4 regions of the Scandinavium tedordense genome follow, and region 3 is predicted to be linked to each of the others. Evidence: predicted binding sites of a transcription regulator. Region 3 holds the regulator's gene; each other region holds the start of a gene.
What was found. Region 3 encodes CRP, which controls carbon source genes, mostly activating them, when cyclic AMP is high. Its sites were predicted from a motif close to ATGTGANNNNNNTCACAT; they were not measured.

Region 1 (5,847 bases), on a different contig from region 3:
CCAGCTTGCTTCATCTTTAGCGTGAATCACTGCCAGCGGACGCTGTCCGTCAACGCTGTCGCCCAGAGGCGTCATATCGGTAAAGCCAACGCTGTAATCAAGTGCATCAGAGGCCTGACGACGACCGCCGCCCATTGAAACGACCGCCATTCCCAGCGCGCGAGTGTCCATCGCCGACACGAAGCCTTCGGTGTCAGCGTAAACCGCTTTGCTGAGCATCGCCGTCGGCAAGTATTTCGCGTAGTTTTCGACGAAATCTGTCGGGCCTTTCTGCGCAGCCACCATGCGGCCAAAGATTTCCGCCGCTTTACCGTTATCCAGTACCGCCTGCAGTTTAGCGCGAGCTTCGGCTTCGTCCTGCGCCAGACGACCGGAAATCAACATTTCAACGCACAGCGCCATGGTCACCTCGAACAGGCGAGGATTGCGGTATTCGCCGGTGAGGAACTGCACGGCTTCACGCACTTCGACCGCATTCCCTGCGCTGGATGCCAGCACCTGGTTCATGTCGGTCAGCAGTGCGGTGGTGCGTACGCCAGCCCCGTTGGACACGCCAACGATGGCTTCAGCCAGCGATTCGGAAAGCGCGTAAGTCGGCATGAATGCGCCGCTACCCACTTTGACATCCATCACCAGTGCGTCCAGCCCTTCGGCCAGTTTTTTTGCCAGAATGGAAGCGGTGATCAGCGGAATGGAGTCAACCGTTGCGGTAATGTCGCGGGTCGCATAAAAACGTTTATCTGCAGGCGCGAGGGAGCTGGTTTGCCCAATAATCGCCACGCCTGTATTTTTAATAATGTCGCGGAAACGGTTGTCGTCCGGGAAGATATCAAACCCCGGGATCGCTTCCAGTTTGTCGAGCGTGCCACCCGTGTGTCCCAGACCACGCCCGGAAATCATCGGCACGTAGCCGCCACAGGCCGCAACCATCGGGCCGAGCATTAACGACGTCACATCGCCCACGCCGCCGGTGGAATGCTTATCTACAATCGGCCCGTTTAAATTCAGGCTCTTCCAGTCAAGTACGGTGCCGGAATCCCTCATCGCCATGGTCAGCGAGACGCGCTCCGGCATGGACATGTCGTGGAAGAAAATGGTCATCGCCAGGGCGGCAATCTGCCCTTCCGACACGGTGTTATCACGGATGCCATTGATGAAGAAACGGATTTCTTCATCACTCAGCGTGTGACCATCGCGTTTTTTACGAATAATTTCTTGTGCGAGAAACACGGTACCCCCCATGAGGAATCGGGTGAATTGTGGCGGGTGGCGCGATGCTTACCCGCCCTACGATCCAGTAGCCCGGATAAGCAAAGCGTCATCCGGCAATTTTTGAATTAATAAGAGCTGCCGCTCTTACCGTCGCCATGGCCCAGCGCTTTCAGCAGGCTCGCGAGCAGGCTGGATGCACCAAAGCGGTAATGACGCGCATCGGCCCAGTCGGCGCCGAACAGGTCATCAGCAATCGCAAGGAAGGTCTGCGCGTCTTCAGCAGTACGTACGCCGCCCGCTGGTTTGAAGCCCACGGTCTTTTCCACGCCCATATCGCGAATAACTTCCATCATGATGCGCGCGCTTTCAGGAGTCGCGTTTACCGGTACTTTACCGGTAGAGGTTTTGATGAAATCAGCACCGGCTTTGATGGCGATTTCAGACGCTTTACGGATCAGCGCTTCTTCTTTCAGTTCACCGGTTTCGATGATCACTTTCAGCAGAACATTCGCTGCCGCACAGGCATCTTTACAGGTCTTCACCAGGTCAAAACCAACCTGCTCGTTACCGGCGATCAGCGCACGGTATGGGAACACCACATCAACTTCGTCAGCGCCGTAAGCGATGGCTGCGCGAGTTTCTGCCAGCGCGATGTCGATGTCGTCGTTACCATGCGGGAAGTTGGTGACGGTCGCGATACGCACGTCAGGCGTGCCCTGCGCGTTCAGGGTCTTACGCGCAATAGGGATAAAGCGCGGATAAATGCAGATTGCCGCAGTATTGCCCACCGGGGTTTTCGCCTGATGGCACAGGGCTATCACTTTCGCGTCGGTGTCATCATCGTTGAGGGTGGTCAGGTCCATCAGTTTTAACGCGCGCAGGCTGCTTGCTGTTAAATCGGTCATATTATCTCCGGTGTGTAATTTTACCTTGCGGGTCTGTGACTATTTTAACACCGACCCAGCGTTTCACTTCGATCCCCATCACAGTTAATGAAATACAGATACAAATTTGCATTCCTGTAATGAGACATTTATCACTCTTTAAAGCGACGGCGAGGGCATATGGATCAAAAGCCCCGCCGACGCTTTTCTCTACAATGCCCTCATCGCCATCGCGTCTGAGGAACTTCTATGTCTGACTCTTTTGAGCAACGCTGCCAGAACATTGTGACCAGCAATACGTTGAGCCCCGAGCAAAAACGTCACTTCCTGGCGCTCGAAGCAGAAAACGCGTTACCTTACCCAGAGCTGTCAACAGAAGCCCGGATGGCGCTGGATGACGGCGTAATCTGCGACATGTTTGAAGGCCACGCGCCCTACAAACCACGCTACGTTTTGCCTGACTATGCCCGCTTCCTCGCCAACGGGTCGCAGTGGCTGGAGCTGGAAGGCGCGAAGGATTTAGACGACGCGCTGTCGCTGCTCACGATTCTCTTTCACCACGTACCTTCGGTAACGTCGATGCCGGTTTATCTTGGGCATCTGGATATGATCCTTTCACCTTATGTTAAAATTCTAACACAAGACGAAATTGATATTCGAATAAAACGTTTCTGGCGTTATCTCGACAGATCCCTGCCGGATGCGTTTACCCATGTGAATATCGGCCCGAAAGACACACCTGTCACGCGTGCTATTTTACGCGCCGATGCTGAATTGAAGCAGGTCGCACCGAATCTGACCTTTATCTACGATCCAGAAATCACCCCGGATAGTTTGCTGCTGGAAGTGAGCAAAAATATTTGCGAGTGCAGTAAACCGCACATAGCTAACGGTTCGGTGAATGATAAAATTTTCACAAAAAGCCGTTACGGCGTGGTCAGCTGTTACAACTCGCTGCCATTGGCTGGCGGTGGCAGCACACTGGTGCGTCTCAACCTGAAGGAAATTGCGCTGCGAAGCGAATCAGAAGCAGACTTCCTCACTCGCGTTTTGCCCTACTACTGCCAGCAGCAAATCGACATCATTGATGCCCGCTGCGCCTTCCTCTACGAACAATCGCACTTCTTTGAGAATAGCTTCCTGGTCGCAGAAGGGTTGATTGACCCGCAGCGCTTTACCCCAATGTTCGGAATTTATGCCCTTGCCGAAGCGGTGAACGTGCTGTGTGAAAAAGCAGGCAGCCCGGCGCGCTACGGCAAAGATGACACGGCCAATCAGCTGGCCTGGCGCATCAGTGCGCAGTTGGCAGAATTCGTCGAAATGACGCCAGTGAAATACGGTTGGCAGCAGCGGGCGTTGCTCCATGCGCAGTCGGGAATCAGCTCCGACAGCGGTACCACGCCGGGCGCGCGCATTCCTTACGGCAGCGAACCGGACCCGGTAAGCCACCTGCTGACCGTTGCTCCACATCACGCGTTTTATCATGCAGGGATCAGTGACATTTTGACCCTCGATGAAACCATCAAATGTAACCCGCAGGCGGTGATGCAGCTGTGTCTCGGGGCATTTAACGCCGGGATGCGTGAATTTTCCGCCAACGTCAGCGGCAATGACCTGGTGCGCGTCACCGGGTATATGGTGCGACTCTCCGACCTGGAGAAATTCCGCGAGGAAGGTTCACGCACCAACACCACCTGGCTCGGTGAAGAAGCCGCACGCAACACCCGTATTCTGGAAAGACAGCCGAGAGTCATCAGCCATGAGCAGCAGATGCGCTTTAGTCAGTAACATTATTCCGTTCTCCTGCGTCGACGGCCCCGGCAGCCGTCTGACGCTGTTTCTACAGGGCTGTAATCTGCACTGTAAAAACTGCCACAATCCCTGGACTATCGGGCGCTGCAACGACTGCGGAGACTGTGTAGCACCCTGTCCTCACCAGGCGTTATCCATCCAGGACGGGCGCGTTGTGTGGCTGCAAGCAAACTGCCAACAGTGCGATACCTGCCTGAAAAGTTGCCCGCAGCAGGCCACGCCGATGGCACAATCGCTGTCGATAGATGATGTGCTGAAACACATCGCCCGTGCCGCGCCGTTTATCGAAGGAGTAACCGTCAGTGGCGGCGAAGCGACCACCCAACTGCCATTTATCATTGAACTGTTTACGCAGCTCAAAAATACCCCCACGCTGAAACACCTTACCTGCCTGGTCGACAGCAACGGCGAGCTGGGTATAAGCGGTTGGGGAAAGTTACATCCCGTCTGTGACGGCGTGATGGTGGACCTAAAAGCGTGGGAAGAGAACATCCATCAGGCGCTGACCGAACGCAGCAACATGCGTATTAAAACCAGTATTCGCTGGCTGGCAGCGCACCATTTGCTGGCGGAATTGCGTCTGCTGGTCATTCCGGATCAAACGGATTATCTACAGTGTATCGATCCGCTGTCTGACTTTATTCTTTCGCTGGGAGATGTACCGGTAAGGCTGAATGCCTTTCATGCGCATGGGGTGTACGGCGAAGCGCAAACATGGCGCAGCACCTGCGCCGGGGACGTTGAGCCACTTGCGCAGGCACTGCAGAGCCGGGGAATACAGCACGTTATCCTCCCGGCACTTTATTTGTAGATCAGAGTGACAAAAATACCCCGGCAATGGTAGCGCTCATCAGGTTCGAGAGCGTACCTGCCGCTACCGCTTTCAGACCGAGCTGAGCGATATCCTGACGACGGGTTGGCGCCATACTGCCGAGGCCGCCAATCAAAATCGCAATCGACGACAGATTCGCGAAGCCGCACAGGGCAAAGGAGATGATCGCTTTGGTGTGGTCAGAAATGACCTGCAAGCCTGCAGCAGCAACCACCGCATCGTCTTTCAGGTATTCCCCGAAGTTCAGGTAAGCCACAAATTCGTTGATAATGACTTTCTGGCCAATAAACGATCCGGCCACGTTGGCTTCACTCCACGGTACACCGATGACCCATGCCAGCGGCGCAAACACCCAGCCAAAGATCAGCTGCATCGACAGTTGTGGATAGTCAAACCAGCCACCAATCCCGGAGAGAATGCCGTTTAGCAGCGCGATCAGCGCCACGAAGGCCAACAGCATCGCACCGACGTTCAACGCCAGTTGCATACCCGATGCTGCGCCTGATGCAGCAGCATCCAGCACGTTAGACGGACGATCAATTGCCGGCATGTTCGCTTCAAGATCTGGCGAATCGTTTGGCGTTTCGGTTTCCGGCAGGATGATTTTCGCAAACAGCAGACCACCTGGCGCCGCCATGAACGACGCAGCAATCAGGTATTCCAGCGGCACGCCCATCTGCGCGTAGCCCGCGAGAACAGAACCGGCCACCGATGCCAGACCGCCACACATTACCGCAAACAGCTCAGAGCGGGTCATGGTTGCAATATACGGACGCACCACCAGCGGCGCTTCAGTTTGCCCGACGAAAATGTTCGCGGTGGCAGACAACGATTCGGTCCGGGAGGTTTTCAACAGTGCACGCAGTCCACCGCCCAGAATACGGATAACAAACTGCATGATGCCGAGGTAATAAAGCACGGCAATCAGCGATGAGAAGAAGACGATAACCGGCAGTACGCGCAGGGCGAAAACAAACCCGCCGCCGCCGAAGACTTCGAACATTTTGTCGGACACCAGACCGCCAAACAGGAAGCCAATGCCTTCGTTACCATAGGCGATAACATTGGCCACGCCTTCGGACATCGCCAGCAGCACTTTACGTCCGG
Region 2 (5,847 bases), on a different contig from region 3:
AGGCTGAACACCAGACTGCGTCCCAGCGGGCCTGCCAGAATGCGTTCCCGCACCGGCAGACGTCGGCTGGTCGGGCGCTCCTGTTTAGCCAGCTCAATCGCCGCGTCGAGAAGGATAGCGTGCGGTACGACGTCATCCACCAGACCGACTTTTAATGCCTGCCGGGCGCGAAGCTGTTTCCCGGTGAGGATCATGTCCAGCGCGGTGCTGATGCCAACCAGGCGCGGCAGGCGTTGCGTACCGCCTGAACCCGGTAACAGGCCTAATTGTACTTCCGGCAAACCCAGTACCGTTTTTGCATCATCGGTGCAAATGCGGCTGTGACAGGCTAACACTAGCTCGAGACCGCCCCCGAGACAGGCGCCGTGAATCGCGGCAATGACCGGGATTGGCAGAGCATGGATCTCCGCCATGATCTGCTGTCCCTGACGCGCCAGCGCTTCGGCTTCCTGCGCCGACGTACAGTTGCCAATCATGTTGATGTCGGCTCCGGCGATAAAGTTATCCGGTTTGGCGGAGATGAACACCACGCCGCGCAGGGCTTTGTTGTCGCGGATTTGCTTGAGGATAGCCCGCACCTGAACACCAAACTCGGCCTTCAGGGTATTCATTTTTTCGCCTGGAACGTCGAGGGTAATGACCGCCACGTTATCGAGGCGTTCAGTCAGAGTAAATGCGGATGTCGTTTCCATTATTCAGCCTCCAGAACCATGGCTGCGCCTAAGCCACCGGCCGCACAGGCAGTCACCAGACCAAAACCACCGCCGCGACGGCGCAGTTCATTGAGAGTTTGAGTGATCATGCGCGCACCTGTCGCTGCAAAAGGGTGTCCGTAGGCAATGGAGCCGCCCAGCACGTTGAATTTACTGTCGTCCACTTCGCCGGTCGCATGACTGCGGCCCAGCACGTTACGCGCAAAGCGCTCGCTCGCCATCAGTTGCAGGTTCGCCAGCGTCTGGGCGGCGAAAGCTTCATGCATATCAAACAGGGTTAAATCGGCCATCGTCAGCCCGGCACGCTCCAGTGCCAGCGGTGTAGACCACGCAGGCCCCAGCAGCATGTCCTGCATGACATCAATCGCGGTAAACGCGTAGCTTCGCAGGTAGCCGAGCGGCTTCAGGCCCAGCTCTTTTGCGCGAGATTCCGTCATCAGAATAACTGCCGCCGCGCCATCGGTCAGCGGGGTGCTATTGGCAGCGGTTACCGTGCCATGTTTGCGGTCAAAGGCCGGACGCAGCTTTGCGTAGTCTGCCAGGGAGGAATGGGTCCTCACGTTATTGTCCTGCGCGAACGGCTCGCGAAACGGCGGTGCATAGGCGGTCATCACTTCGTCCGTCAGCTTGCCGTCGGCCCAGGCTTTGGCTGCATGAAGATGCGAGCGATGCGCCAGCGCATCCTGCTGTTCACGGGTGATGCCCCAGGTTTTCGCCATTTGTTCGGCGGTGTCGCCCATGCGTAAATCCGTGGAGTACTCGGCCACGGCAGGCGGCACGGGGGCCAAATCTTTGAGGCGCAGACGAGAGAAGAGTTTGAGTTTCTGCCCCAACGTGCGGGCTTTGTTGGCATCTACCAGCGTGCGGGCCAGCGCTTTACTCACGCCAATCGGCAAGACAGAGGAAGAATCTGCGCCACCGGCGATCCCGGCGCGAATAGTGCCCGCCATCAGGCTTTCTGCGACGTTGGCGACGGCCTGGAAGCTGGTTGCGCAGGCGCGGCTGACGCTGTATGCGTCGGTATGAACACTCATGCCGGTGCCGAGCACAATTTCACGGGCGATGTTTGGTGCTTCCGGCATTTGCACGACCTGACCGAAAACTAACTGCTCGATGACTTCAGGTGGAATTTCGCTGCGAGCCAGCAGTTCACCGACAACCATTTTCCCAAGATCAATCGCGGGAATGCCGTGAAAAGCCGTCGCCTGGCGGGCAAAAGGCGTGCGTAACCCGCTGACAATGGCAATGCGATCGCCCTGGCGGGTGATAAGCGGTAATGCCTGACTCATAACTGTCCCCTGGTAAACGTAAAAAAGTGGTCTGACCTGATAACAGTCTTAACTAATTTTTTACATCCAGCCAATCAGGGAAGCATAAAAGTGAGAGCCAAAACACACTGAGATAAAAAAGAAAACGCCCCTGCTGAGCAGAGGCGTTTTAGAGAAGGGATTAACGCAGTCCGAGCTGGAAAATCAGGGTTTCAGCTTCGCAGCAGAACACAAAACCGATATCCAGCTGCACACCACCGTCGACGTCTTTATAGGTCGGGATGATTTTGCACGGGTCGGACTCAACACCACGGGCTCTTTCACTCAATGCAGCCAGCGTTTCGTCAGCTTCAGCGCGGTTCGCAAAAACGCGGCTGTAGGATGCGGTGCAATCGGTGTTGTCCATAATGGTACCAACATCCATACAGCAGCAAACCGGGGTTTCATCAGCACTGCATTTACTCATTGTAGATTTCCTCTGTATTCGCACCCAGGGTGCCAAGATAAACAATGCCTTTATTTTACGCCCCTGCCCGGACCGTCTCCAGTTGATATTTCCTTCAGTCGCCATAAGTGAGCTAAATCACAATTAAAAATGATCTAAAACAAAAACCACCCTCTCAAGGGAACTTTCATAACCCTAATTTTGCCAGCTGGATCGCGTTTCTTAGATCACAATTGAAAAAACTTATAAACATACTTGCAACATTCCATCTGGTCAGACCTATACTCTCGGCACTGGTCTGATTTCTCTGACGTAACACAGACCCTACACTTCGCGCTTCTGTTACGGCATGTAACAATTTTTGCATAAAAATAACTCGATTGAGGTTATGGTCATGAGCCAAAAAACCCGTTTTACAAAATCTGCTCTCGCAGTTGCAGTGGCACTCGTTTCTTCTCAAGCCTGGTCAGCAGGCTTTCAATTAAATGAATTTTCTGCCTCAGGCTTAGGGCGTGCTTATTCCGGTGAAGGCGCTATTGCCGACGATCCGGGTAACGCCAGCCGTAACCCCGCTTTGATTATGATGTATGACCGCGCGCAATTTTCTGCGGGTGGTGTATTTATCGATCCTGACGTGAATATTTCCGGTAAATCGCCATCCGGTAAAAGCACGGACGCCGATAATATCGCGCCAACCGCATGGGTTCCGAACTTACATTTTGTCATGCCTATTAACGATCAATTCGGTTGGGGTGCCTCCGTTACCTCCAATTATGGTCTGGCAACCGAGTACAGCGATAACTATGCGGCGGGTAGCGTCGGCGGCAAAACTGACCTTACCACTGTGAACATGAACCTGAGCGGCGCTTATCGCCTGAACAGCAACTGGAGCTTCGGCGTCGGTTTTGATGCGGTCTACGCGAAAGCGAAAATTGAGCGCTATGCCGGTGACTTAGGTCAGATTGTGGCCGGTTCTGGCGCATTGCCGCCTGCACTGGCGGGTCAGGTTGCACAAATTCCTGGAGATACTCAGATTGCTCGCCTGAAGGGTGATGACTGGGGCTTCGGCTGGAACGCCGGTATTCTCTACGAACTGGATAAAAACAACCGTTACGGCTTTACCTACCGTTCTGAAGTCAAAGTCGACTTCGATAAAGGTGAGTACAAAAGCAACCTGCCATCAGCTTACAACCAGATCCTCGGTAACTTCGGCCTGCCGCAGGGCACCGACGGGCACACTGTTGATGGTTCTCTGACCCTCAACTTGCCAGAAATGTGGGAACTGTCTGGTTATAACCGTGTTGCGCCGCAATGGGCAGTCCACTATAGCGCCACCTATACCAGTTGGAGCCAGTTCCAGGAGCTGAAAGCGAATGGTAGCAATGGCGATACCCTGTTCTATAAAGACGAAAGCTTTAAAGATGCATGGCGCCTGGCGCTGGGTACCACCTATTACTACGACGACAACTGGACATTCCGTACCGGTATCGCATTTGATGATAGCCCAGTTCCGGCCGGTAACCGCTCTATCTCCATCCCGGATCAGGACCGTCTGTGGCTGAGCGCAGGGACGACCTACGCATTTAGTCCGGATGCTTCCATCGACGTCGGCGCATCTTATATGCACGGTCAGCACGTGACTATCGAAGAAGGTCCGTACACCTTCCGCTCTACAGGTAAAGCGTGGCTGTTCGGTTCTAACTTCAACTACCGCTTCTGATAGTTCGGGTTCAGACATAAAAAAAGGTGAGCGCGACGCTCACCTTTTTTATTTTCGACTTCGCTTACTGCGAATCGATATCTTTCAGATCGCCTTCAATTGCTTTGGCGTTCGGATTGTCTTCCGTACTCAGTTTACCGCCGTTAGCAATGAAATCATGCTGCTGGAAGTAGGCTTCACGCACCGTAACATACGGGTCGGTCGATTGACGCAGCAGGCCGTCGGAATCCAGCAGTTGCGCACGGGTTTCAACCCCTTCAATCACCCACTTGCCGATAGACATCGGCCAGGTCAGCCATGAAAGCGCCGGATACAAGTCGTCCGCCATATCGCCGACTTCATCACGCACGGTAAAGCTACCGTAGAACGGTAACTGCAGATACGGACCATAGCCCACACCATAATGCCCCATGGTGCTACCGAAACGGTGTGGCTGAACGCGCTGCAGTTTCTGATTCGCCATTCCCGCGACATCAATGAAACCGCCCATTCCTAAAAGGGTATTCAGGAAGAAACGTGTGAAGTGAACCATACCCTGATACGGGTCGCCCTGCAGGAACATGTTCACCATGATCGCAGGCTCTTCGATGTTGCTGGTGAAGTTGCCGATACCGTTACGCGCAGGCTGCGGGACATAGTCTCGCCATGCGACAGCAACCGGGCGGACCAGATAAGGGTCCAGCACGTTAAAGTTGAAGTCGTACATGGTGCGGTTGAATCCTTCGAACGGATCTGAACGCCCCTGCTGCTGGTCACCGGTACTGGCACAGCCCACCAACAGCGTCGCGCTCAGCGCAAGCGCAGACAGGCGAAAATTCATAAATATCTCCCTGTAAAGAAATCACTGCTCTTACTGATTTTATACATATTTTGAAACAGACGTATCGCTATTCATGTCATAACGCCAAAATTAAGAGTCTGGCCCGAGGAGACAGTCAGCAAAACCCGCTACGCTTTACCAAGATTCCGTTGACGAAGGTAACACACCCTATGGACAGTATCGAAAAAGAGAAAATTGACCGCCATACGGAAGAGCTGGAAGTCGAAAGCGATGAAAAAAACCGAGGCGAAGAGATCGAAGTCGATGAACAGCGGCTTCCTTCGCGGGCAATGGCCATCCACGAGCACATTCGTCAGGACGGGGAAAAAGAACTCGAGCGCGATGCCATGGCGCTGCTGTGGTCGGCAATCGCCGCCGGGCTGTCTATGGGGGCGTCGCTACTGGCGAAAGGGATTTTTCACGTACAGCTCGAAGGTGTTCCCGGGGGGTTCCTGCTGGAAAATCTGGGCTATACCTTCGGCTTCGTCATCGTGATCATGGCCCGTCAACAGTTGTTTACAGAGAACACCGTTACCGCCGTTTTGCCCGTCATGCAAAGCCCAACGATGGGCAATTTTGGCCTGCTTATGCGCCTCTGGGGCGTGGTGTTACTGGGGAATCTCATCGGTACTGGCGTCGCCGCTTGGGCGTTCGAATACATGCCGATTTTTGATGAGCCTACGCGTGATGCCTTTACCAAAATCGGCATGGACGTCATGAAAAACACACCGGGTGAAATGTTCGCCAACGCCATTATTTCAGGGTGGCTTATCGCGACCATGGTGTGGATGTTCCCCTCCGCAGGCGCCGCGAAAATTGTCGTCATTATTCTCATGACCTGGCTAATTGCGCTGGGCGACACCACGCATATCGTGGTCGGT
Region 3 (5,847 bases):
CGGCTGCAGCGGTGAACCGAACCGCGCTCAGCGCATCTACCATTCAGGCGAAACTGAAGACGGCACCTGGTTCCTCTCCTGGCTGCGCCGTGAATTTGGCGACGTCCCAACGGCCGCAGTGGGCTATTCGCTGGGTGGCAACATGCTGGGCTGTCTGCTGGCCAAAGAGGGTGACAATACGCCACTCGATGCCGCAGTTATCGTCTCCGCGCCATTCATGCTGGAAGCCTGTAGCTATCATATGGATAAAGGCTTCTCCCGCGTGTATCAGCGCTATCTGCTGAACCTGCTGAAAGCCAATGCATCTCGCAAACTGAAGGCTTATCCAGGAACGTTGCCGGTGGATTTGAAGCGTCTGAAAAGCGTGCGTCGTATTCGTGAGTTTGACGATCTGATTACCTCAAAAATCCACGGTTATGCTGACGCGATTGATTACTACCGCCAATGCAGTGCGATGCCGGTACTGAGCCAGATAACCAAACCAACACTCATCATTCATGCAAAAGATGACCCGTTTATGGATCATCACTCGATTCCGTCTCAGGAAGAGCTTCCGGCCAATATTCAATACCAGCTGACGGAGTATGGCGGTCATGTCGGATTTGTCGGCGGTACGCTGCGCCATCCTGAAATGTGGCTGGAGAAACGCATTCCCGCCTGGCTCACTCGCTGGTTAGGAACCCCGTTATGATTATTCCCTGGCAAGATCTGGCTCCCGAAACGCTCGATAGCCTGATTGAAAGCTTTGTGTTGCGCGAAGGCACCGATTATGGTGAACATGAACGTTCGCTTGAAGACAAGGTCGCCGACGTAAAACAACAATTGAAAAGCGGGGATGTCGTTCTGGTGTGGTCCGAACTGCACGAGACGGTCAATATCATGCCCCGTACCCAATTCCACGGCTGACTATAATAAAACCATTGCTTATGCAGGGAGTCGTTAGCTATGTCTGCCAAACATCCGGTGATCGCCGTAACCGGTTCCAGCGGGGCGGGAACCACCACCACCAGCCTCGCCTTCCGTAAAATCTTTGCTCAACTCAATCTTACTGCCGCCGAAGTAGAAGGCGACAGCTTCCACCGTTACACGCGTCCTGAAATGGACATGGCTATCCGCAAAGCGCGCGATATGGGCCGTCACATCAGCTATTTTGGGCCAGATGCCAACGACTTTGGCCTGCTGGAAAATACGTTTATGACCTACGGTCAGAACGGAACCGGACAGTCGCGCAAGTATTTGCACACCTACGACGAAGCCGTTCCGTGGAATCAGGTGCCGGGTACCTTTACGCCGTGGCAGCCGTTGCCGGAACCGACCGACGTGCTGTTTTATGAAGGTCTGCACGGCGGCGTGGTAACCCCACAAAATGATGTCGCGAAATACGTCGATTTACTGGTGGGCGTGGTGCCGATTGTTAACCTTGAGTGGATCCAGAAGCTGACCCGCGATACCAGCGAGCGCGGTCACTCACGTGAAGCGGTGATGGATTCAGTGGTGCGATCGATGGAAGATTACATCAACTACATTACGCCGCAATTCTCCCGGACGCATATCAACTTCCAGCGCGTGCCGACCGTCGACACCTCCAACCCCTTTGCGGCAAAGGGCATTCCGTCACTGGATGAGAGCTTTGTCGTTATCCATTTCCAGAATCTGGGCGATATTGATTTCCCTTGGCTGCTGGCGATGCTGCAAGGTTCGTTTATTTCTCACATGAACACCTTGGTGGTGCCGGGTGGGAAAATGGGGCTGGCAATGGAATTGATTATGTCACCGCTGGTCGAGCGGTTGATGGAAGGAAAAAAGATAGGGTAATCGCATGCACGCCAACGGGCGTGCATCATTTTTTAGGGCGGGTCAGCGTAACGCCCCCGCCACTCAATCAGGCTTCGACCACTTCAAACGAGTGTGTAATCTTCGCCGCTTTTTCCAGCATCAACGCTACAGAGCAGTATTTCTCCGCAGACAAATCCACCGCACGCGACACTGCCGCTTCTTTCAGGTCATTACCGGTCACAATGAAGTGCAGATTGATGTGGGTGAACAAACGCGGTGCTTCTTCACGACGCTCGGAAGTCAGTTTCACTTCACAGTCGGTCACGTCATGACGGCCTTTCTGCAAAATGGACACCACGTCAATCGCGCTGCAACCGCCCGCGGCCATCAGCACCATTTCCATCGGGCTTGGGGCTTTATCGCCAGAGTTACCATCCATCATAATCTGGTGGCCAGAAGCTGACTCGCCCAGGAAGGTTAATTCCTCAACCCATTTCACACGCGCTTGCATATTTGTTAACTCCCGAGTAGCAATTTTCCTGACAGATTACGCGCACATAACAATTCTCGCAACGGAAGGCGACGCGCGTCATGCTGAAGCGAGACACCAGGAGACAGGCGACAAAAGCTATGCTAAAACAGTCGTGCTGCAACAGTAATACATTGAAGTAATGCGTGTATGCAGAGAACATCACATTACAGGCTGCAGTAAAATCCGACAGCCGACTTCCCAGGCACAGGGAAGGATACGATTGCAAAGCCAGTGGCAGTGTCGTGTCTGCCATTGGAGACAGCTTATAACAGAGGATAACCGCGCATGGTGCTTGGCAAACCGCAAACAGACCCTACCCTTGAATGGTTCTTGTCTCATTGCCACATTCATAAGTACCCATCGAAGAGCACGCTGATTCACCAGGGTGAAAAAGCAGAAACGCTGTACTACATCGTGAAAGGCTCTGTTGCAGTACTCATCAAGGATGAAGAAGGTAAAGAGATGATCCTCTCTTACCTCAACCAGGGCGATTTTATCGGTGAGCTTGGCCTGTTCGAAGAAGGTCAGGAGCGTAGTGCCTGGGTTCGGGCGAAAACCGCTTGTGAAGTGGCAGAAATTTCTTATAAAAAATTCCGTCAGCTTATCCAGGTAAACCCGGATATCCTGATGCGTCTCTCTTCTCAGATGGCTCGTCGTCTGCAGGTCACCTCTGAAAAAGTAGGTAACCTGGCATTCCTCGACGTAACCGGTCGTATCGCACAGACTCTGCTGAATCTGGCGAAACAACCTGATGCAATGACCCACCCGGACGGTATGCAAATTAAAATTACTCGTCAGGAAATCGGTCAGATCGTCGGCTGCTCCCGCGAAACCGTTGGCCGTATTCTAAAAATGCTCGAAGATCAGAGTCTGATCTCCGCCCACGGTAAAACTATCGTGGTTTACGGTACCCGCTAAGCTAGCTGAACGGCGTATTGCCCCTGCAGTACGCCGTTTTTGTCTTTTCCCTGATGTGGCGCAGGCTGATTTATCACCCGGAAATTAACTATGCACTGCGGCAAACGCTGGTGTTATGTACCCCCGTGGCTATCGGTTTGGTGCTCGGTTACCTCAAGTACGGTCTGCTGTTCTCGTTAGTCCCCGCCTGCTGCAACATCGCCGGGCTGGACACACCGCATAAACGTTTCTTCAAACGCCTGATAATTGGCGGATCGCTGTTTGCGGGCTGTAGCCTCGCGGTTCAGCTGCTGCTGGCGCATACCGTGCCTTTACCGCTGATCCTGACTGGGCTGGCGCTGATCCTCGGCGTCACTGCAGAAATCAGTTCGCTTCACGCCCGTTTACTGCCCGCATCGCTCATTGCGGCCATCTTTACGCTCAGCCTTGCGGGGAATATGCCGGTCTGGGAGCCGCTGCTCATCTACGCTCTCGGCACACTATGGTATGGCTTGTTCAACTGGTTCTGGTTCTGGATGTGGCGTGAACAGCCGCTACGTGAATCACTAAGCCTGCTGTATCGACAGCTGGCCGATTACTGTGAAGCCAAATACAGCCTGTTGACTCAGCATACCGATCCGGAAAAAGCGCTGCCGCCATTACTCAGCCGCCAGCAGAAGGCCGTCGATCTGATTACCCTGTGCTATCAGCAAATGCACATGCTGGCCGCCAATCAGAACCATGAATATAAGCGCCTGCTGCGCGCCTTCCAGATTGGCCTCGATTTGCAGGAGCACATTTCCGTCAGCCTGCATCAGCCCGCCGAAGTGCAGAAACTGGTTGAACGCAGCCACGCTGAAGCGGTGATCCGCTGGAATGCACAGACCATTGCGGCGCGCCTGCGTGTGATGGCGGATGACATCCTCTACCACCGATTTCCGCAACGTTTCAACATGGACAAGCAGATTGGCGCGCTGGAAAAAATCGCACATCAGCATCCGGATAACCCGGTCGGGCAGTTCTGCGCCTGGCACTTCAGTCGAATCGCCCGAGTGCTGCGCCTTCAGCGCCCGCTCTATCCACGCAATCTGATGGCTGATAACGAACGTCGCCTGCCGCTGTTTGCCGCACTAAAAAGCTATCTGTCGCTAAAATCCCCGGCGTTGCGCAGTGCGGCGCGAATCAGCGTCATGCTCAGCATTGCCAGCCTGATGGGCGCGGCGCTGCATCTGCCGAAACCGTACTGGATCCTGATGACCGTCCTGCTAGTGACGCAAAATGGCTACGGCGCAACGCGGGTCAGGATTTTCCACCGGGCGGCAGGCACGCTGGCCGGGCTGGTGATAGCCGCTGGCACCCTGCACTTTCACGTGCCGGAAGGCTACACGCTGGCGTCAATGTTAGTCATCACGCTGGCGAGCTACTTGATCATTCGCAAGAGCTACGGCTGGGCAACGGTGGGCTTTACGGTCACCGCGGTCTACACCATCCAACTGCTGACCCTGAACGGCGAACATTTCATTCTGGCCCGTTTTGTCGACACGGTGATTGGCTGTCTGATTGCCTTCGGCGGGATGGTCTGGCTGTGGCCGCAGTGGCAAAGTGGGCTATTACGCAAAAATGCCCAGCAAGCACTGGAGGCGGATCAGGAGGCTATCCGACTGATTCTCAGCAACGACCCTCAGGCTCCGACGCTGGCCTATCAGCGGATGCGGGTGAATCAGGCGCACAACGCGTTGTTCAACTCGCTGAACCAGGCGATGCAAGAGCCCGGCTTTAACTCGCATTATCTGGCAGACATGAAGCTGTGGGTTACGCACAGCCAGTTTATCGTCGAACACATCAACGCGATGACGACGCTGGCGCGCGAACACAACATGCTGACTGAAGATTTGGCCGAACGTTATTTGCAGTCCTGCGAGATTGCTCTGCAGCGCTGCCAACAGCGACTGGAATATGACGGACCGGGGGGAAGCGGCGATGCGAATATCATGGAATCAACGGAGGCGCTCTCCCACGGGCCGTTAAGCACCATGGAACAGCATTTACAACGCATTCTGGGCCATCTGAATTCGATGCATACCATCTCGTCAGTGGCCTGGCGCCAGCGCCCACATCACGGCAGCTGGCTTAAACGTCGAGCATAAACCGTCAGCCGACAATCTTCTTCACGGCTGCCGCAAAGCGCGCCATCCCTTCATCGATATCCGCAGATTCCACCACCAGCGACGGCGCAAAGCGTACTACGTCAGGCCCGGCGTTAAGCACCATTACGCCCTCATGAGCAGCAGCATGCAGGAAATCACGAGCGCGGCCCTTGTACTGCGGTTTCAGTTCAGCACCAATCAGCAGCCCCATGCCGCGAACATCACTGAACACATCGAATTCAGCGTCAATATTCTTCAAATGCTTAACAAAACGTTCGCGTCTGGTGCTCACGCCACCCAGAACTTCAGGCGTATTGATGATATCAAACGCCGCACCGGCCACTGCGCACGCCAGCGGATTTCCGCCGTAAGTAGAGCCGTGAGAACCGACGTGAAACGCGCTGGCAATCTCTTCAGTAGTCAGTACCACGCTCACCGGGAAACCACCGCCCAGCGCTTTGGCACTGGTCAGGATATCCGGCGTCACGCCGAAAT
Region 4 (5,847 bases), on a different contig from region 3:
GGAGCCGAGATATCGCAACCGTATTTCGCTGCCATTTCTTTGATCTGGCCCAGAGCACGGTACTGCTCGGAGATTTCTTCACGCAGACGGATAGTCGCTTCCAGGTTTACGCCGTTTTCCAGATCGGACTGCAGAGACACGAACTGAGCGTATTTGTCTTTCATCAGGAAGTCGATGCCGTACAGCGCAACGCGACGGTAGTCACCGATGATACGGCCACGGCCGTATGCGTCTGGCAGACCAGTCAGAACGCCAGATTTACGGCAGTTCAGAATGTCTTTAGTGTAGACGTCGAAAACACCCTGGTTATGGGTTTTGCGGAAGTCGGTGAAGATCTTCTTCAGCATCGGGTCCAGCTCGCGGTTGTACGCTTTGCAAGAACCTTCAACCATTTTAATGCCGCCAAACGGGATAATCGCACGTTTCAGCGGAGCTTCAGTCTGCAGGCCAACGATTTTCTCAAGGGCCTTATTGATGTAGCCAGCGTCATGAGAAGTGATGGTAGACGCAACAGAGGTATCGAAATCAACTGGCGCGTGAGTGCGGTTTTCCAGTTTAACGCCTTCCATTACGTTGTCCCACAGGGCGGTGGTCGCGTCAGTAGCGCCAGCCAGGAAGGACTCGTCACCTTCAAATGGGGTGTAGTTTTTCTGGATGAAGTCACGTACGTTGACTTCTGTCTGCCAGTCACCTTTGGCAAAACCTTCCCAGGCTGTAGCTAACTTTTCATTAAGTTCGGACATGTAACACCTACCTTCTTATGTGGATTTCTTAATTTACTGCCTGAAACGACGATTAGTGCTTGTCGTTGCCACGCAGGTAAATGACCCAGTACGTCAACCCAACCAACAGACCGCCACCAATAATGTTCCCGATAGTTACCGGAATCAGGTTATCAGTGATGAAGTTCATGACAGTCAGGTGAGAGAAATTGTCCGGAGACGAACCGATTGCGGTCCAGAATTCCGGGCTGGCGAAGTTGCGAACGACGATACCCATTGGGATCATGAACATGTTCGCGATACTGTGCTCGAAGCCGCTGGCAACAAACATGGCCACTGGCAGCACCATTATCATTGCTTTATCCATCAGGCTGCGGCCGGAGTAGCTCATCCACACCGCCAGACAGACCATCAGGTTTGCCAGGATACCCAGGCACACGGCCTCGATAAAAGTATGATGCATTTTGTGGTCGGCAGTTTGCAGGACGTTCAGTCCCCAACCTCCGTTGGCGGCCATATATTCGCCAGATAACCACATCAGCAGAACAAACAACAAGGCACCAATCAGGTTACCAACATAGACGTTGAACCAGTTCTTCGCCAGTTGGCCCCAAGTGATTTTGCCGCTTGCTTTAGCCACCACGATAAGCACCGTGGAGGTGAAAAGGTCAGCGCCGCAAATGACACACAGGATAAGACCCAGTGAGAAGCAGATACCGCCAATCAGCTTGGCAATACCAAACGGCATTCCCGCAGTGCCTGTCGTGGACGTAATGTAGAAGACGAAGGCAATGGAGATGAATACACCCGCAGTAATCGCCAGGAAAAAGGTTTTGAGCGGTTGTTTCGTTGCTTTATAGACACCCGCTTCCTCGGCCACTTTGGCCATCTCAGCTGGGAGTAAAAGATCAAAAGGGTTGTCAGCTTTCACACTAACTCTCTCTTTATTAAGTCGGCGACGAGATACTAACAAAGCATTATAGAAGAGAAATTGATATAGATCATATCTCGCCTGGCTTATAGGCCCGCAAAGCGCATGGTTTTTCAGCGATTGCGGCGTAACTTTTTGATTATCAAAATAAAAATAAATTTTAAAATTTGCAATTAGAGTTGAATTTTTTCAGCGCCCCCCTTTTAAGCAGTTAATTAAAATGGAGTAATATGCATTAAATTTAACATTGTTTGTAAGCTACTAATAATAGTATTTACTCATAATTAACTTAATTATTACAAATTAACGAAGGGGCCGTGAAAATTAAAACGGGGCCCTTTCTGAGGCCCCGTAATATAGCGCAGGCGAATAGTTTCGCCATAGGTTATTTGTGGTTTTACTGCGGATTAGCCCAGAATTTGGCTTTTGCGCGTTGCAGCTTTTCGTACGCTTTCAACAGCGACTGATGCGCCGGGAAGGCCGCCAGGTCGCTGTCCACAGGCTGCAGGCCGTAGAAGGCCTCTTCACCGCTCAAGGCCGCGCTCGCCGCTTCAACCGCATCGACGCCGTACATACGTACAAACGCGTTCAGATACTGCAACGGCTGACGTTCTTCTTCCTGGGACAGCAGCAACAGCGTCTGTAGGCAGCGATAATAGTTGGCACGTTCCGGGCTAAATACGGAAGCATTGAACTCCATGGTCCACTCGGTCCAGATCAGTGCCTGCTCCATGTCACCGCCGGCCAGCGCCAGCATGGCTTTCAGCTCACCGACGCGCAGGGTGTACCAGCCGTTATCCTTACCGGTCGCCATACCCAGCAGTTCACGTACGCGGGTGAAGTCGTCCAGACCTTCATCATCCATCTGCTCAATCAGCGCCAGATAATCTGCTTTTTCCCACTCGCTGCTCGGCAGAGAAAGAATGGTCTCACGCAGCTGGCTGCCCATATTGTTATTTGCCAGCCACAGGTCTTCGGCAGGATAAATATCAGACATGCCTGGCACGATAATACGACAAGCGTAAACGCTCAGGTGCTCGTAATCTGCGATATACACTTCTTTATCTTCGGCCTGGAAAATCGCCATCAGCGTGGCAAATTCTTCCTCCGTGGTGCCGGAGAAGTTCCAGTCAGCAAACGGATAATCTGCGTCCTGTTTGAACATATCCCAGGAGATCAAACCGCTGGAATCGATGAAGTGTGTTTCGAGGTTAGCGTGCTCGCCCACTTCTTCGTCATCGAAAGTTGGCGGGGTGAAAACATCGAGATCTTTCAGGCCGCGACCTTGCAGCAGCTCGGTGACGGTACGCTCCAGCGCAACGCCGAAATCAGGGTGCGCGCCGAAGGAGGCGAAACAGGTTCCGTTTTCCGGGTTGAACAGCACCACGCAGATAACCGGGTATTTGCCGCCCAGTGAACCGTCGTAAGCAAAGATAGGGAAGCCTTCTGCTTCCAGCTTAGCGATGGATTCCACGATGCTCGGATAACGCGCCATCACCTCGGCCGGGATTTCTGGCAGGCTGATGCTTTCCGCAATGATGCGGTTTTTGATGTGACGCTCAAATACTTCTGACAGGCCCTGAACACGTGCTTCGTTGCGGGTGTTACCGGCGGACATGCCGTTAGAAACATACAAGTTGCCGACGATGTTCATCGGAATGTAAATCGTCTCGCCATCGGACTGACGGGTGAACGGCAGGCCGCAAACGCCGCGATCGTCATTATCGGACTGCAGATCCACAAGCAGGCTGGCAGTCAGCTGTTCGTCCGGATCGTAGAACGCACGCAGACGCTCATCAAGAATGCCTTCCGGCACGTCGTTGTCTTCTGGCAGCGGGAACCATTTTTCATTTGGATAATGCACAAACGGGCTATTGGCAATAGTTTCACCCAGCCAGAAATCGGCGAAGAAGTAGTTAGTGGACAGACGCTCAAAATATTCGCCGAGAGCAGAAGCCAGGGCCGCTTTTTTAGTTGCCCCTTTACCGTTAGTGAAGCACAGCGCGCATTCTTTGTCGCGAATATGCACAGACCAGACGTTAGGCACCGGATTCAGCCAGGACGCTTCTTCAATGTTAAATCCGAGGTCCGTTAATTTTTGCTGGAAGCGGGCGATGGAGTCTTCCAGAGCGGCGTCTTTGCCGGGTATAAATGTTTGGGTCATGGCGATCACTTTTATCGTACGGAAAGCGCGCAATGATACGGGTTTTGCGTGTCAGGCGCTATCGTCCCGGCGCGAGCGGCGAAAATAAAAGGCTCGGCTACGCTTAGAAGCAGTAACCCACTGTTCAGGCAACTAAAATGCAAGCGTTTGATCTCCACCGAATGGCTTTCGATAAAGTCCCCGCGGAATTTCTCGGAGAAGTGGCCCTGCGTAGCCTTTATACCTTCGTGCTGGTATTCCTGTTTTTAAAAATCACGGGCCGTCGCGGTGTGCGCCAGATGTCGCTCTTCGAAGTGCTCATCATCCTGACATTAGGTTCTGCTGCAGGAGACGTGGCGTTTTATGATGATGTGCCGATGCTCCCGGTATTGATCGTCTTTATCACGCTGGCTGGGTTATACCGGCTGGTTATGTGGTTGATGGCGCACAGCGAAAAGCTGGAGGATTTGCTCGAAGGAAAGCCAATTATCGTGGTGGCAAACGGTGAGCTGGCCTGGGAAAAGTTGCGCGCGGAAAACATGACCGAGTTTGAGTTTTTTATGGAGTTGCGCCTGAGTGGCATCGAGCATCTGGGGCAGGTTAAAAGAGCTATCATGGAAACGAATGGGCAAATCAGTGTCTACTTTTTTAGCGACGACGAGGTGAAAGCCGGTTTGCCTATCTTGCCCGGTGAGTGCGTTGAACGCTTCAAAACGGTGCCTGAAGAGAATGACTACGCCTGCACACGGTGCAGTGCAATATTCCATATGCATGCAGGCGATCATCAAATATGCCCCCGTTGCGCACATCCCGAATGGGCCAAGGCCAGTCGGGCAAAACGCATCACCTGATAGCCAAATTGTCGGCATTGTGACGTCAAGATGGCATATTCTGTTGTGTGAGCCTGGACACATTTTTCGGCTCGCGAGTATTAGCCATTGCGGCCTGTGTCACTGAATGGTAAAACCGATATCCACAGGAATAACTTATGCCTACGGGCTGATAACGTGTATAGCGTGGTGAGGGGAAATGACTCAGGTCTTTAATTTTAGTTCTGGCCCGGCAATGCTTCCGGCGGATGTGCTTAAACAGGCCCAACAGGAACTCTGCGACTGGCAGGGGTTGGGTACCTCGGTAATGGAAATTAGCCATCGTGGTAAAGAGTTCATCCAGGTGGCCGAAGAAGCAGAAAAAGATTTCCGCGACCTGCTTAAAATCCCTTCCAACTATAAAGTCCTGTTCTGCCATGGCGGTGGTCGCGGTCAGTTCGCGGGCGTTCCGCTGAACCTGCTGGGCGACAAAACCGAGGCAGACTACGTGGATGCCGGATACTGGGCAGCCAGTGCAGTAAAAGAAGCGAAAAAATACTGCACTCCAAACGTTATTGACGCCAAAGTAACCGTTGACGGTCTGCGTGGGGTGAAACCGATGCGCGACTGGCAGCTCTCTGACAACGCGGCGTATCTGCACTATTGCCCGAACGAAACCATAGACGGCATCGCCATTGACGAAGTCCCTAATTTCGGTAAAGACGTTGTGGTAGCCGCGGATTACTCCTCCACGATCCTGTCCAGCCCGCTTGATGTCAGCCGCTTTGGCGTGATTTACGCTGGTGCGCAGAAAAACATTGGCCCGGCGGGTCTGACTCTGGTTATCGTGCGTGAAGATCTGCTGGGTAAAGCACACATCGCCTGCCCATCAATCATTGATTACAGCGTGCTGAACGACAACGATTCGATGTTCAACACGCCGCCGACTTTTGCCTGGTATCTGTCTGGCCTGGTCTTTAAGTGGCTGAAGGCGCAGGGTGGTGTAGAAGTGATGAACCGCATCAACCAGCAAAAATCGGAACTGCTGTACGGCACTATCGATAACAGCGATTTTTACCGTAACGACGTGGCTGCAGCCAACCGTTCCCGGATGAACGTACCGTTCCAGTTAGCTGATAGCGCACTAGATAAGCTGTTCCTCGAAGAATCTTTTGCCGCGGGCCTGCATGCATTGAAAGGCCATCGTGTGGTCGGTGGAATGCGCGCCTCTATTTATAACGC

Region 1: deoC (deoxyribose-phosphate aldolase) is a predicted target of CRP. The motif match lies at 2,237-2,254, and genes of this name have one in related genera.
Region 2: MUU46_RS10040 (YfcZ/YiiS family protein) is a predicted target of CRP. The motif match lies at 2,553-2,570, and genes of this name have one in related genera.
Region 4: focA (formate transporter FocA) is a predicted target of CRP. The motif match lies at 1,712-1,729, and genes of this name have one in related genera.

The regions. Positions count from the first base shown of each region.
Region 1 covers NZ_JALIGG010000053.1:233,768-239,614, forward strand. Annotated here, with positions in the region: gene deoA (thymidine phosphorylase) at 1-1,230, opposite strand, end outside; gene deoC (deoxyribose-phosphate aldolase) at 1,338-2,117, opposite strand; gene MUU46_RS08765 (YjjI family glycine radical enzyme) at 2,346-3,884, shown strand; gene MUU46_RS08770 (YjjW family glycine radical enzyme activase) at 3,856-4,719, shown strand; gene MUU46_RS08775 (NupC/NupG family nucleoside CNT transporter) at 4,721-5,847, opposite strand, start outside.
Region 2 covers NZ_JALIGG010000054.1:225,079-230,925, forward strand. Annotated here, with positions in the region: gene fadJ (fatty acid oxidation complex subunit alpha FadJ) at 1-692, opposite strand, end outside; gene fadI (acetyl-CoA C-acyltransferase FadI) at 692-2,002, opposite strand; gene MUU46_RS10040 (YfcZ/YiiS family protein) at 2,163-2,447, opposite strand; gene fadL (long-chain fatty acid transporter FadL) at 2,815-4,146, shown strand; gene mlaA (phospholipid-binding lipoprotein MlaA) at 4,211-4,966, opposite strand; gene MUU46_RS10055 (formate/nitrite transporter family protein) at 5,137-5,847, shown strand, end outside.
Region 3 covers NZ_JALIGG010000055.1:401,846-407,692, reverse strand. Annotated here, with positions in the region: gene MUU46_RS12820 (hydrolase) at 1-691, shown strand, start outside; gene MUU46_RS12815 (YheU family protein) at 688-906, shown strand; gene MUU46_RS12810 (phosphoribulokinase) at 946-1,815, shown strand; gene MUU46_RS12805 (OsmC family protein) at 1,883-2,287, opposite strand; gene crp (cAMP-activated global transcriptional regulator CRP) at 2,594-3,226, shown strand; gene MUU46_RS12795 (YccS/YhfK family putative transporter) at 3,280-5,352, shown strand; gene argD (bifunctional acetylornithine/succinyldiaminopimelate transaminase) at 5,357-5,847, opposite strand, start outside.
Region 4 covers NZ_JALIGG010000057.1:632,259-638,105, forward strand. Annotated here, with positions in the region: gene pflB (formate C-acetyltransferase) at 1-743, opposite strand, end outside; gene focA (formate transporter FocA) at 796-1,653, opposite strand; gene ycaO (30S ribosomal protein S12 methylthiotransferase accessory factor YcaO) at 2,051-3,817, opposite strand; gene MUU46_RS18995 (YetF domain-containing protein) at 3,955-4,647, shown strand; gene serC (3-phosphoserine/phosphohydroxythreonine transaminase) at 4,826-5,847, shown strand, end outside.